DNA from 3 places in the Blautia faecicola genome. Region 3 is predicted to be linked to each of the others. Evidence: predicted binding sites of a transcription regulator. Region 3 holds the regulator's gene; each other region holds the start of a gene.
What was found. Region 3 encodes NrdR, which represses ribonucleotide reductase genes. Its sites were predicted from a motif close to CACAANATNTTGTG; they were not measured.
Positions count from the first base shown of each region.

Region 1: a site for NrdR is predicted at 1,896-1,909, ahead of ETP43_RS03935 (ribonucleoside triphosphate reductase). Genes of this name have one in related genera too.
Region 2: a site for NrdR is predicted at 2,033-2,046, ahead of nrdD (anaerobic ribonucleoside-triphosphate reductase). Genes of this name have one in related genera too.

Region 1 is NZ_SDKC01000001.1:847,087-850,376, reverse strand. Features, by position in the region: gene ETP43_RS03935 (ribonucleoside triphosphate reductase) at 1-1,754, opposite strand, end outside; gene hflX (GTPase HflX) at 2,013-3,248, opposite strand; gene ETP43_RS03925 (tetratricopeptide repeat protein) at 3,261-3,290, opposite strand, start outside.
Region 2 is NZ_SDKC01000001.1:3,053,094-3,056,383, forward strand. Features, by position in the region: gene nrdD (anaerobic ribonucleoside-triphosphate reductase) at 1-2,016, opposite strand, end outside; gene ETP43_RS13765 (D-2-hydroxyacid dehydrogenase) at 2,180-3,145, opposite strand.
Region 3 is NZ_SDKC01000001.1:1,248,527-1,251,816, reverse strand. Features, by position in the region: gene ETP43_RS05605 (aminotransferase class I/II-fold pyridoxal phosphate-dependent enzyme) at 1-1,033, opposite strand, end outside; gene nrdR (transcriptional regulator NrdR) at 1,142-1,591, opposite strand; gene ETP43_RS05595 (PRC-barrel domain-containing protein) at 1,868-2,122, shown strand; gene ETP43_RS05590 (sulfate/molybdate ABC transporter ATP-binding protein) at 2,185-3,249, opposite strand; gene modB (molybdate ABC transporter permease subunit) at 3,262-3,290, opposite strand, start outside.

The sequences.
Region 1 (3,290 bases), 400 kb from region 3:
TCCTGCACATCCAGGGCATCGAAGATATCCGAAGTATAATCTACCGGCAGGTGCGAGCTGTTCGTGTAATACGGAGTATCTCCTTCATGACCAGCGGTAATGATATCCGGATAATGTTTCTTGTCATGTTTTGCCAGGCGATACGCGGTGGATTCTGCCGGTGTTGCCTCCAGGTTATACAGTTCTCCGTATTCTTCCTGATAATCGGACAGCCGCTCTCTCATATGGTTCAGGACGTCTTTTGTAAACTTCTGTGTCTTCTCGTCAGCCATATCCGCGCGAAGCCATCTTGCATTCAGACCAGCCTCATTCATTCCCACCAGACCGATGGTGGAGAAATGATTGTCAAAGCTTCCCAGATAGCGCTTGGTATACGGGTACAGACCCTCATCCAGCAGTTTTCCGATCACTTCTCTCTTGATGTGCAGGGAACGCGCGGAAATGTCCATCAGACGGTCCAGACGCTGATAAAATTCGTCCTCATCCTGAGACAGATAAGCGATCCGCGGCATATTGATCGTTACCACGCCTACAGAACCGGTGCTTTCGCCGGAACCGAAGTATCCTCCGGTCTTTTTACGCAGTTCTCTCAGATCCAGACGCAGACGGCAGCACATACTTCTTACATCGCTCGGCTGCATATCGCTGTTGATATAGTTGGAAAAATACGGGGTTCCGTATTTGGATGTCATCTCAAAGAGCAGACGGTTGTTTTCGGTATCAGACCAGTCGAATTCTTTTGTGATGGAGTAGGTCGGGATCGGATACTGGAATCCTCTGCCGTTGGCATCGCCCTCGATCATCGCCTCGATAAATGCCTTGTTGACCATGTCCATCTCTTTTTTACAGTCTTTGTATTTAAAGTCCATCTCTTTTCCGCCAACGATCGCCGGAAGTTCTGCCAGGTCATCCGGAACGGTCCAGTCCAGTGTGATGTTGGAGAACGGAGCCTGGGTTCCCCAGCGGCTCGGTGTATTGACGCCGTAGATAAAAGCTTCGATACATTTTTTCACTTCCGGATAGGTCAGATGGTCTGCTTTTACAAACGGAGCCAGGTAGGTGTCGAAAGAAGAAAATGCCTGCGCACCTGCCCATTCGTTCTGCATGATGCCAAGGAAATTGACCATCTGGTTGCACAGAACGCTCAGATGTTTTGCCGGAGCAGAAGTGATCTTGCCTTCTATTCCCCCTAATCCCTCTTTAATCAGCTGTTTTAACGACCAGCCGGCACAGTATCCGGTCAGCATGGAAAGGTCGTGAATATGGATATCTGCGTTTCTGTGTGCGTCTGCGATCTCTTTGTCATAGATCTCGGACAGCCAGTAGTTTGCTGTTACCGCTCCGGAGTTGCTTAAGATCAGACCACCGACGGAATACGTCACTGTAGAGTTCTCTTTGACACGCCAGTCTTCCACTTTCACATAGCTGTTTACGATTTCTTTATAGTCCAGAATCGTGGATTTCATATTTCTTACTTTTTCTCTCTGTTTGCGGTAGAGAATATAAGCTTTTGCCACTTCTGAATAACCGCACTGGATCAGAACATTTTCCACACTGTCCTGGATATCTTCCACAGACACCTGGTCTTTTTTTATCTTATTCTGGAAATCCGCAGTTACCCGCAGTCCGAGCATCTCCATCATATCCGGCGTATACTGTTTTTCCTGCGCCTGGAACGCTTTCTCGATCGCCTGTGTAATTTTACTCAGCTGAAACGCTGCGACTTCCCCATCACGTTTTATAACATTAAACATTCTTCCATCCTCTTTTCCTGTTGCTTTTGCAAGATACACGGATGTGTGTCTTCCTGCTTCTGACGCTTTCCGAAACTTTGTTTGGCGGATGTGTCGACTACTATAGTAGCAAACCGTTCTTTCTCTGTCAATACAAAAAACTACCATATATTGTGTCGTATTTTCTACTTGCACAATATATGGTAGTAATGTTATGTAACCTTGAAAAGAGAGAAAACCGCCTTTCTATAGGGCTTTTCCCTCTTCTTTCTTCTTTTCTCAGATCTGACTGTAAACCTCCATCGGCACATATGCCTTCAGAGAAATTCCTTCCGCCAGAAATTCTTCCTGTACCACCTGTCCGTGTCTTCGGATCCGGGCAATAATCCCAGCCTGATCGTACGGAATCAGACGCTCGATATAGATCTGTCCTTCGCGCAGAACCTCCGCGAGAAGTTCCTTTAACTCCTCGAGTCCCTGTCCGTTCTTTGCCGAGATCTGGAGCACATGATCCGCCTGAAAATCTCTGAGCTGTTCCTTATCCGTACACAGATCCTGTTTGTTAAACAGTGTGATCACTTTCTTATCCGACACGCCAAGCTGTCGCAGGGTATCGTAGACCACCTGCATATGCTCATCCATCTGCGGGTTGGACGCATCCACCACATGGAGGATCATGTCCGCGTATTTTGCTTCCTCCAACGTACTTTTAAACGCCTCGATCAGATGATGCGGCAGTTTCCGGATAAATCCTACGGTATCCGTCAGAAGAATCTGCTGTTTTCCCGGAAGATCCAGTGCCCTTGTGGTTGGATCCAGCGTGGCAAACAACTGATTTTCCTCAAGAACCCCTGCCTGTGTCATCGTATTGAGCAACGTGGATTTGCCTGCGTTGGTGTATCCTACGATCGCCGCCACCTTCACTTGGCTCTTATCCCGCTGGCTGCGGATCAGTTCGCGGTGCTTCTGCACCTGTTCGAGCTGTTCTTTTAACTGACCGATCCGGCTGTGGATCAGTCGACGGTCCATCTCCAGCTTTTTCTCTCCGGGTCCACGTGTACCGATCCCACCGCCCAGACGGGACAGGGAGGCTCGCATACCGACCAGCCGTGCCGCCCGGTATTTTAACTGGGCAAGTTCCACCTGGATCTTTCCTTCGCTGGTTTTTGCCCTCTGTGCAAAGATATCCAAAATGACCATCGTTCTGTCCATCACTTTGCATTCCAGCTCCTGTTCCAGGTTGTTTAACTGGGCAGGGGAAAGCTCATCGTCGCAGATCACGCCGGTAGCATCCAGGTCATACAGCAGTTCCTTTAACTCCTCCAGCTTTCCTTTTCCAAGGTACGTTGCCGGATGAATCGTCTCTCTGCTTTGCATGATCGTTCCCACAGTGACCGCTCCTGCTGTCTCTGCCAGTTCTCTCAGTTCATATAAAGATTGTACGGTATCATCAGACTCATGCGTCTGCACGCCTGCCAGAATCACCCGTTCCAGCTGTTCCCCCATCTCATACATGTCTTTTTCCTCCTATCTGGTAGAAAGAAACTCGTTCTCCCG
Region 2 (3,290 bases), 1.8 Mb from region 3:
GCAGACATCCATCTCGAGCTCCTGATGTCCGCAATCGTCGCAGTAGGCCAGCGACAGATTCACACCCTCATAATAACCCAGATTCATCGCCCGACGGATCAGTGCTTTTATAGCATGTACATTGTAGGAAATCGGATATCTGACATATTGGATCTTACCACCGTTGCACAGTTCCCAGAATCTTCCTTCCAGATCCTGTTTTTGGATAGGAGTAATATCCTCAGTTACGTGGCAGTGGAAACTGTTGCTCACATACGGACGGTCGGATACCCCGCGCACGATACCGTACATCTTGCGGAACTGCTCTACCTGCAGACCGCAAAGGCTCTCAGCCGGTGTTCCGTAAATTGCATACAGGATCTGATCCTCTTTTTTGTATACATTAATCTTATCATTGATATAACGAAGCACTTCCAGTGCAAATTCTCCGTCTTCGGCAATGGATTTACCATTGTAAAGTTCCTGCAGTTCGTTCAGTGCTGTGATACCGAAGGAGGCTGTCATCGGACGGAGTAACGGACGGATCTTATCGGATGGTTTCAGATGGCCTCCGTAGAAACCGCCCTCACAGTATGCCAGCGGATTCGTGGAAGCACGCATCTCACCAAGGTAATCGTATGTTCTCTTATGCAGTCCGCGGATCATCTCCAGATAGAAATCCAGAACTTCATAAAAATCTGTGTTCTCTGCACGGGCTTTTGCCAGGATCATCGGAAGATGCAGGCTGACCGCACCGATGTTGAAACGACCGACAAAGACAGGCACATCGTTTTCATCTGCCGGTTCCATACCGCCACGCTCATACCACGGACTTAAGAAGGCACGACACCCCATCGGGCTGATTACTTTTTTATATTTTTTGTACATGCTGGAAATATATCCCTGGCCACTCATGGACAGCCAGTCCGGATACATGGTTTTTGCAGAGCAGGCAACACCTGCCTCAAAGACATCTTCACATTCTTTTCCATCTCCATGGATCTCTTCATCATACAGGAACACAATCTTCGGGAACAGTACCGGTTTTTTATGTCCGGCTTTTCCCTGTCCGCCCATATGGACTTTCAGCAGAGATTTTGAGATCATTTTTTCAAATCTTCCCGTTCCCAGTCCCAGTGTCACAGTAACAAACGGATAGTCGCCACGGGAGGAACCAACGGTATTTAATTTATATTCAATTCCCTGCCATCCCTGATCACAGTCACGGCAGACTTTTTCCCAGGCATATACACGACCCTTTTCTTCTCTTCCTTCCCAGGACGGATCGGAATATTTCAGGAATTCTTCATAATATTTGTTATAGCTTTTCTGTGCATACGGAGACAGGATCTTGTCTACTTCCGGTACGGTAAATCCGCCGTACTGCTGTGCTGCGGTACTGAGGATGATATCACCCATAACGTCAAATGCGGTGTCCAGGGTCTTCGGCTCGTTGTACCAGACATTTCCCATCTCAAATCCACCACGCAGAACAGATCCCACATCAAACAGACAGCAGTTCATTGTATCCAGACGCGCAGACTGATCGTGGATGTAAATATAACCATCTTTGCATGCCTGCAGTTCGTTCCGGTTCATAAAGAATTTTCTGTATAATTCTTTGTTCAGCTCGTTAAAGATCAGACTTCGTTTTGTTGCTACCAGTGCACTGTCGGTGTTGGCGTTGCTCTTATCTCCGATATAACGGATGGACTGGCTTTTCGTGTAGACTTCGTCCATCATATGAATAAAGTCTACTTTATAATTCCGGTAATCACGATAGCTTTTTGCTACTGCCGGGTTCACCTGTTCCAGAGCGCCCTCCACGATGTTGTGCATATCCTGGATCATGATCTTTCCGCCCTTGCGTTCTCTGGACATGGCTTCTGCACGGTCGGTCGCATATTTACAGATAAAATTGATCTCGTCATCGGTAAAACGATACATGACACGACCTGCCGATTTATTGACCGCACGCTTGATCTTATTGGCATCGAACTCTTCTTTTGTGCCGTCCTTCTTGATAATATATACCATTGTTTCCACTCCTTACTACTATATATAGTGTTTTTTCTGTTTTTCAAAACAACATTTTGTAGACAACAGTATAGCACGGTTATCTGCAAAAGGAAAGAGAAGAACCCTGAAAATTCTTCTCTTTTTTTGTTTTATTTTTTATGCAATTTTCCGAACGCCTGTCTTACCGTTTCACATATCCAGTGGAAAAGTCAATGATATTGTGAAGGGCTTCGCCTTTTTCGTAACGTTCCAGGTTCTCAATCGAAAGATTCAGAATCTTCTCGAGTGTCTCCGGCAGTGCATATCCACCGGACACATGTGGGGTAATGATACAGTGCGGAGCATTCCACAGCGGGTGATCTTCCGGAAGTGGTTCCGGATCGGTGACGTCCAGACCTGCGCCGTAAATGCTTCGCCCCTGCAGTGCTTTCGCAAGTGCCAGACTGTCGATGGCGGTTCCGCGACCTACATTTAACAAAATTGCGTTCGATTTCATCAACTGTAATTCTTTTTCTCCAATCACACCTTTGGTATCGCTGTATCCCGGAAGGCTCATTACCACGATATCTGCCTGCGGCAACAGTTCCGGCAGGGCTTCCATTGTGTATTGTGCATCCACGTACTCCGGTTTTGGTTTCTGGCTCCTTCTAATGCCGGTCACATGTGCACCCAGTACTTTCATTTTTCTTGCAAATGTCGTTCCGATATCTCCAAGGCCGATCACCAGAACATGGCTTCCCTCTGTGACCATCATATGGGTCTGTTTTTCCCAGCGGTGGTCTGTTTGCTGGTCATGGTAAATGTCCAGGCGTTTCTGCAGAGCAAACAGCATCGCGATCAGATGCTCAGAAATCGCCATTCCGTAGGCTCCGGTTGCATTGGTCAGCTGTGCCTGTTTTGGCAGAACACCCGGCTCGCAGAATCCTTCGGTTCCGGCATTATTTAACTGTATCCAGCGCAGATTCGGGGAATCTTTTAAGAATTCCGGTTTTACGTTGCCGATAATAATATTTGCATCCTGCACCTGCTCTTTCGTCACCTCTGCTTCCAGGCAGTAGGTTACTTTCGCATCCGGTGCGGTGTTTCTGATTCGATCTTTCTGTTCTTCTCTCACCGGAAGAACCACTAATATTTTTTCCTGTTCCATCCCGTTTTTCGACCTTTCCCAACATACTCTGCATATTACACTAGCACAATTGCGGGTAAGTTACAAGGCAGAATTGATTCTGTGCATCGCGAAGCATGTTGCCGTGCACCTCGTGCCCGGCAACAATTAGTTGTTGTATTCGGGT
Region 3 (3,290 bases):
TAAATTTCTCCACATCCAGTTTCGGGAAAATGTAGAATGCGGCTTTCGGTTTCTTCGCCGATACTCCCGGAATATCATTCAACAGTTTATAGATCACTTCTCTCTGTTCATAGATTCTTCCGCCCGGCTGCAGATACTCTTCTACGCTCTGATATCCGCCAAGCGCCGTCTGAATGATCGACTGTGCTGGTACATTCGAACAAAGGCGCATATTGGAAAGCATCTTGATTCCCTCGATATAACCTGCTGCTGCTTTTTTATTTCCGCTTAATACCATCCAGCCCACACGGAAACCTGCGATCATATGGGATTTGGACAGTCCGCTGAAGGTCACGCAGAACACATTTTTCGGCGCGATCGATGCGATGGAAATATGTTTCAGTCCATCCATCACCAGACGGTCATAGATCTCATCGGAGAAGATGATCAGTCCGAACTCTTCTGCGATCTTCACGATCTCTTCCAGAATTTCTTTCGAATACAAAGCTCCGGTCGGGTTGTTCGGGTTGATGATAACGATTGCTTTTGTTCTGTCTGTGATCTTACTTCTGATATCCGCAATATCCGGATTCCAGTCAGACTCTTCGTCACAGATGTAATGCACCACTTTACCGCCTGCCAGTGTAGCTGTTGCCGTCCACAACGGATAATCCGGTGCCGGGATGAGGATCTCGTCACCGTCATTTAACAGTGCCTGCATACTCAGGTTGATCAGCTCACTGACGCCGTTACCGGTGTAAATATCGTCCATCGTCACATCCGGGATTTGCTTTAACTGACAGTACTGCATAACCGCTTTTCTTGCGGAAAACAGTCCCTTCGAATCCGAGTATCCCTGGCAGTCCCATAAGGACTGTCTCATATCCAGAATCACTTCTTCCGGTGCATTAAAACCAAATGGAGCCGGATTACCGATATTCAATTTCAGAATACTGAGACCATCCGCTTCCATTCTGGCCGCCTCGTCCACCACGGGCCCTCTTACATCGTATAATACGTTATCCAGTTTGGAAGATTTATCAAAAGTCTTCATTAGTATCTGCCTCCATTCGTTTTCATTTTTTTACTTTATCACACTAATTCAGTGGATTACATATTTTTTTTATTGTAACGCACAATGGTGCGCTTGTCAAATTTCCATTTATTTCAGAATCTTCTTCAGTTCATCCATAAAGGTATTGACATCTTTAAATTCTCTGTATACCGAAGCAAAACGCACATAGGCAACTGCTTCCAGGTCTTTGAGTTTATCCATCACGATCTCTCCGATCACAGAACTCGGAATCTCCCGTTCCTCCAGATTGAAGATCTCGGTTTCCACCTCGTCCACCAGCTTGTGGATCTGTTCTGCAGATACCGGACGTTTGTGGCAGGCACGCAGTACACCCGCCTCAATCTTTGACCGGTCAAACTGCTCTCTGTTCTGGTCTTTTTTGATCACGATCAGCGGAATCGTCTCTACTTTCTCATAAGTGGTAAATCGTTTTCCGCACGCATCACACATTCTTCTTCTCCGGATGGCAGTATTGTCATCCACCGGGCGGGAATCCACAACCCGGGTATTATCCTGATTACAAAACGGACACTTCATATTTTATCCTTCTCTTTCCGCAAACTGACTTTGATTGTCCGGTATTCTCTCGTGTCCCCTTATTCCCGTTCAATTTTCTCACAGTTTTCTTATTTTCCCAGTAACTGTTCCGTGTCTTCACAGTTACTTTTCCTACAACCGGCATCTCTCCTGCGTCCCCTCACGCAGCGGATGCTCTATCTCTTCTCATCATAATATAATCGCAAACTCATCGTCAAGACAATTGTCCACAAAACATATAATTATTATAAAAGAAAGATAAGATTCAGGATTTTTATGCGAATTATTGATCTGAAACAAAAAGAAGTCATCAATACCTGCAACTGTAAAACCCTTGGCTGCCCTGTGGATGTGGAATTTGATCCGTGTAACGGGCAGATTACCGCCCTCATCATTCCCGGTCCCGGAAAATTCTGCTGTTTTCTCGGAAGGGACAGCGAATTCTGCATCCCCTGGGAATGTATCTGTCAGATCGGGGAAGATATTATTCTGGTGGAAATCGATGAGAAAAAATGCCTGAAGAAACTGTAGCTGTTTTTCTGACAGCTACAACATTTTTCTCCAGACATAATTTCTGTCATATTGCTGTTCTCTCAGTCTCGTCCGGCTGTACCGACATCCAGCAGCAACAGGTCTTCTTCTTTCACATACAGCACCTTGGGCACTCCATCCGAAGGATCCCAGTCGGTTTTCGCTGTTTTCCATTGCAGCCACTCACAGGAATCGTCTTTTCGAAAAGAGACATTCCACTCAAAAGGATCTTCCATGATCCGGTATTCACCCACCGGAAACTCGCTGTAATTGCCTTCCACCGGTTTTTCTCCTGTAAAATAATGGGCGCGGATTCCGATCGTCTGCGCCTGCAGGGCTTCTTTGGATACCCGAAGGGCGACGCCCCACTCTGCTGCCCAGAGCCAGTTTCCGTCTTTGTGGCTTTCCATGGCTTCCACCGCACAGATATTTTTACAACCGGATAAAAGTGCCGCCGTCTTCGTCTTCGGATTCCGGAAAAATTCTTTTACCGGTTCGATCACTTCCATCCGTCCCTGGTTGATACAGCTGACCGTATCACACAGCCGGTAGACCTCATCTCTGCTGTGTGATACGAAAAGTACAGGCTTCTGTACCTCCTGCAAAAGTTCCAGCATCTGCTGTTCCATTTTCCATTTCAGATAGCTGTCCAGCGCAGCAAACGGTTCGTCCAGAAGCAGCACTTCCGGCTCCGAAGCCAGCATACGTGCCATCGCCACACGCTGTTTTTGTCCGCCGGAGAGCTGACCCGGCATGTGATTTTCCAGTCCGCCAAGCTGAAATCCTGTGATATACTCTCTGACTTTCTTCGGATCCGGCTTTCTTCCCATCCCCGCCTGAATGTTCTGTACCACATTCATGTTGGGAAACAATGCGTAATCTTGAAACATATATCCGACTTTTCGTTTCTGTGGCGGCAGATTGATCCGTTTTTCCGAGTCAAACAATACCCGGTCATTCAGTACGATTCTTCCCTCATCCGGGCGTTCGATCCCTGCGATACATTTTAACGTCATACTTTTTCCACATCCGGATGCTCCCAGGATGGCAAATACACCGCCATCCATCGAAAAATCCACATCCAGCAGAAAATTTCCCAGTTTCTTTTTTATCTTTACCTGCAGCATCGTTCGTCTCCCTTACCAACGTTTTTTATGTTTGTTCCCGC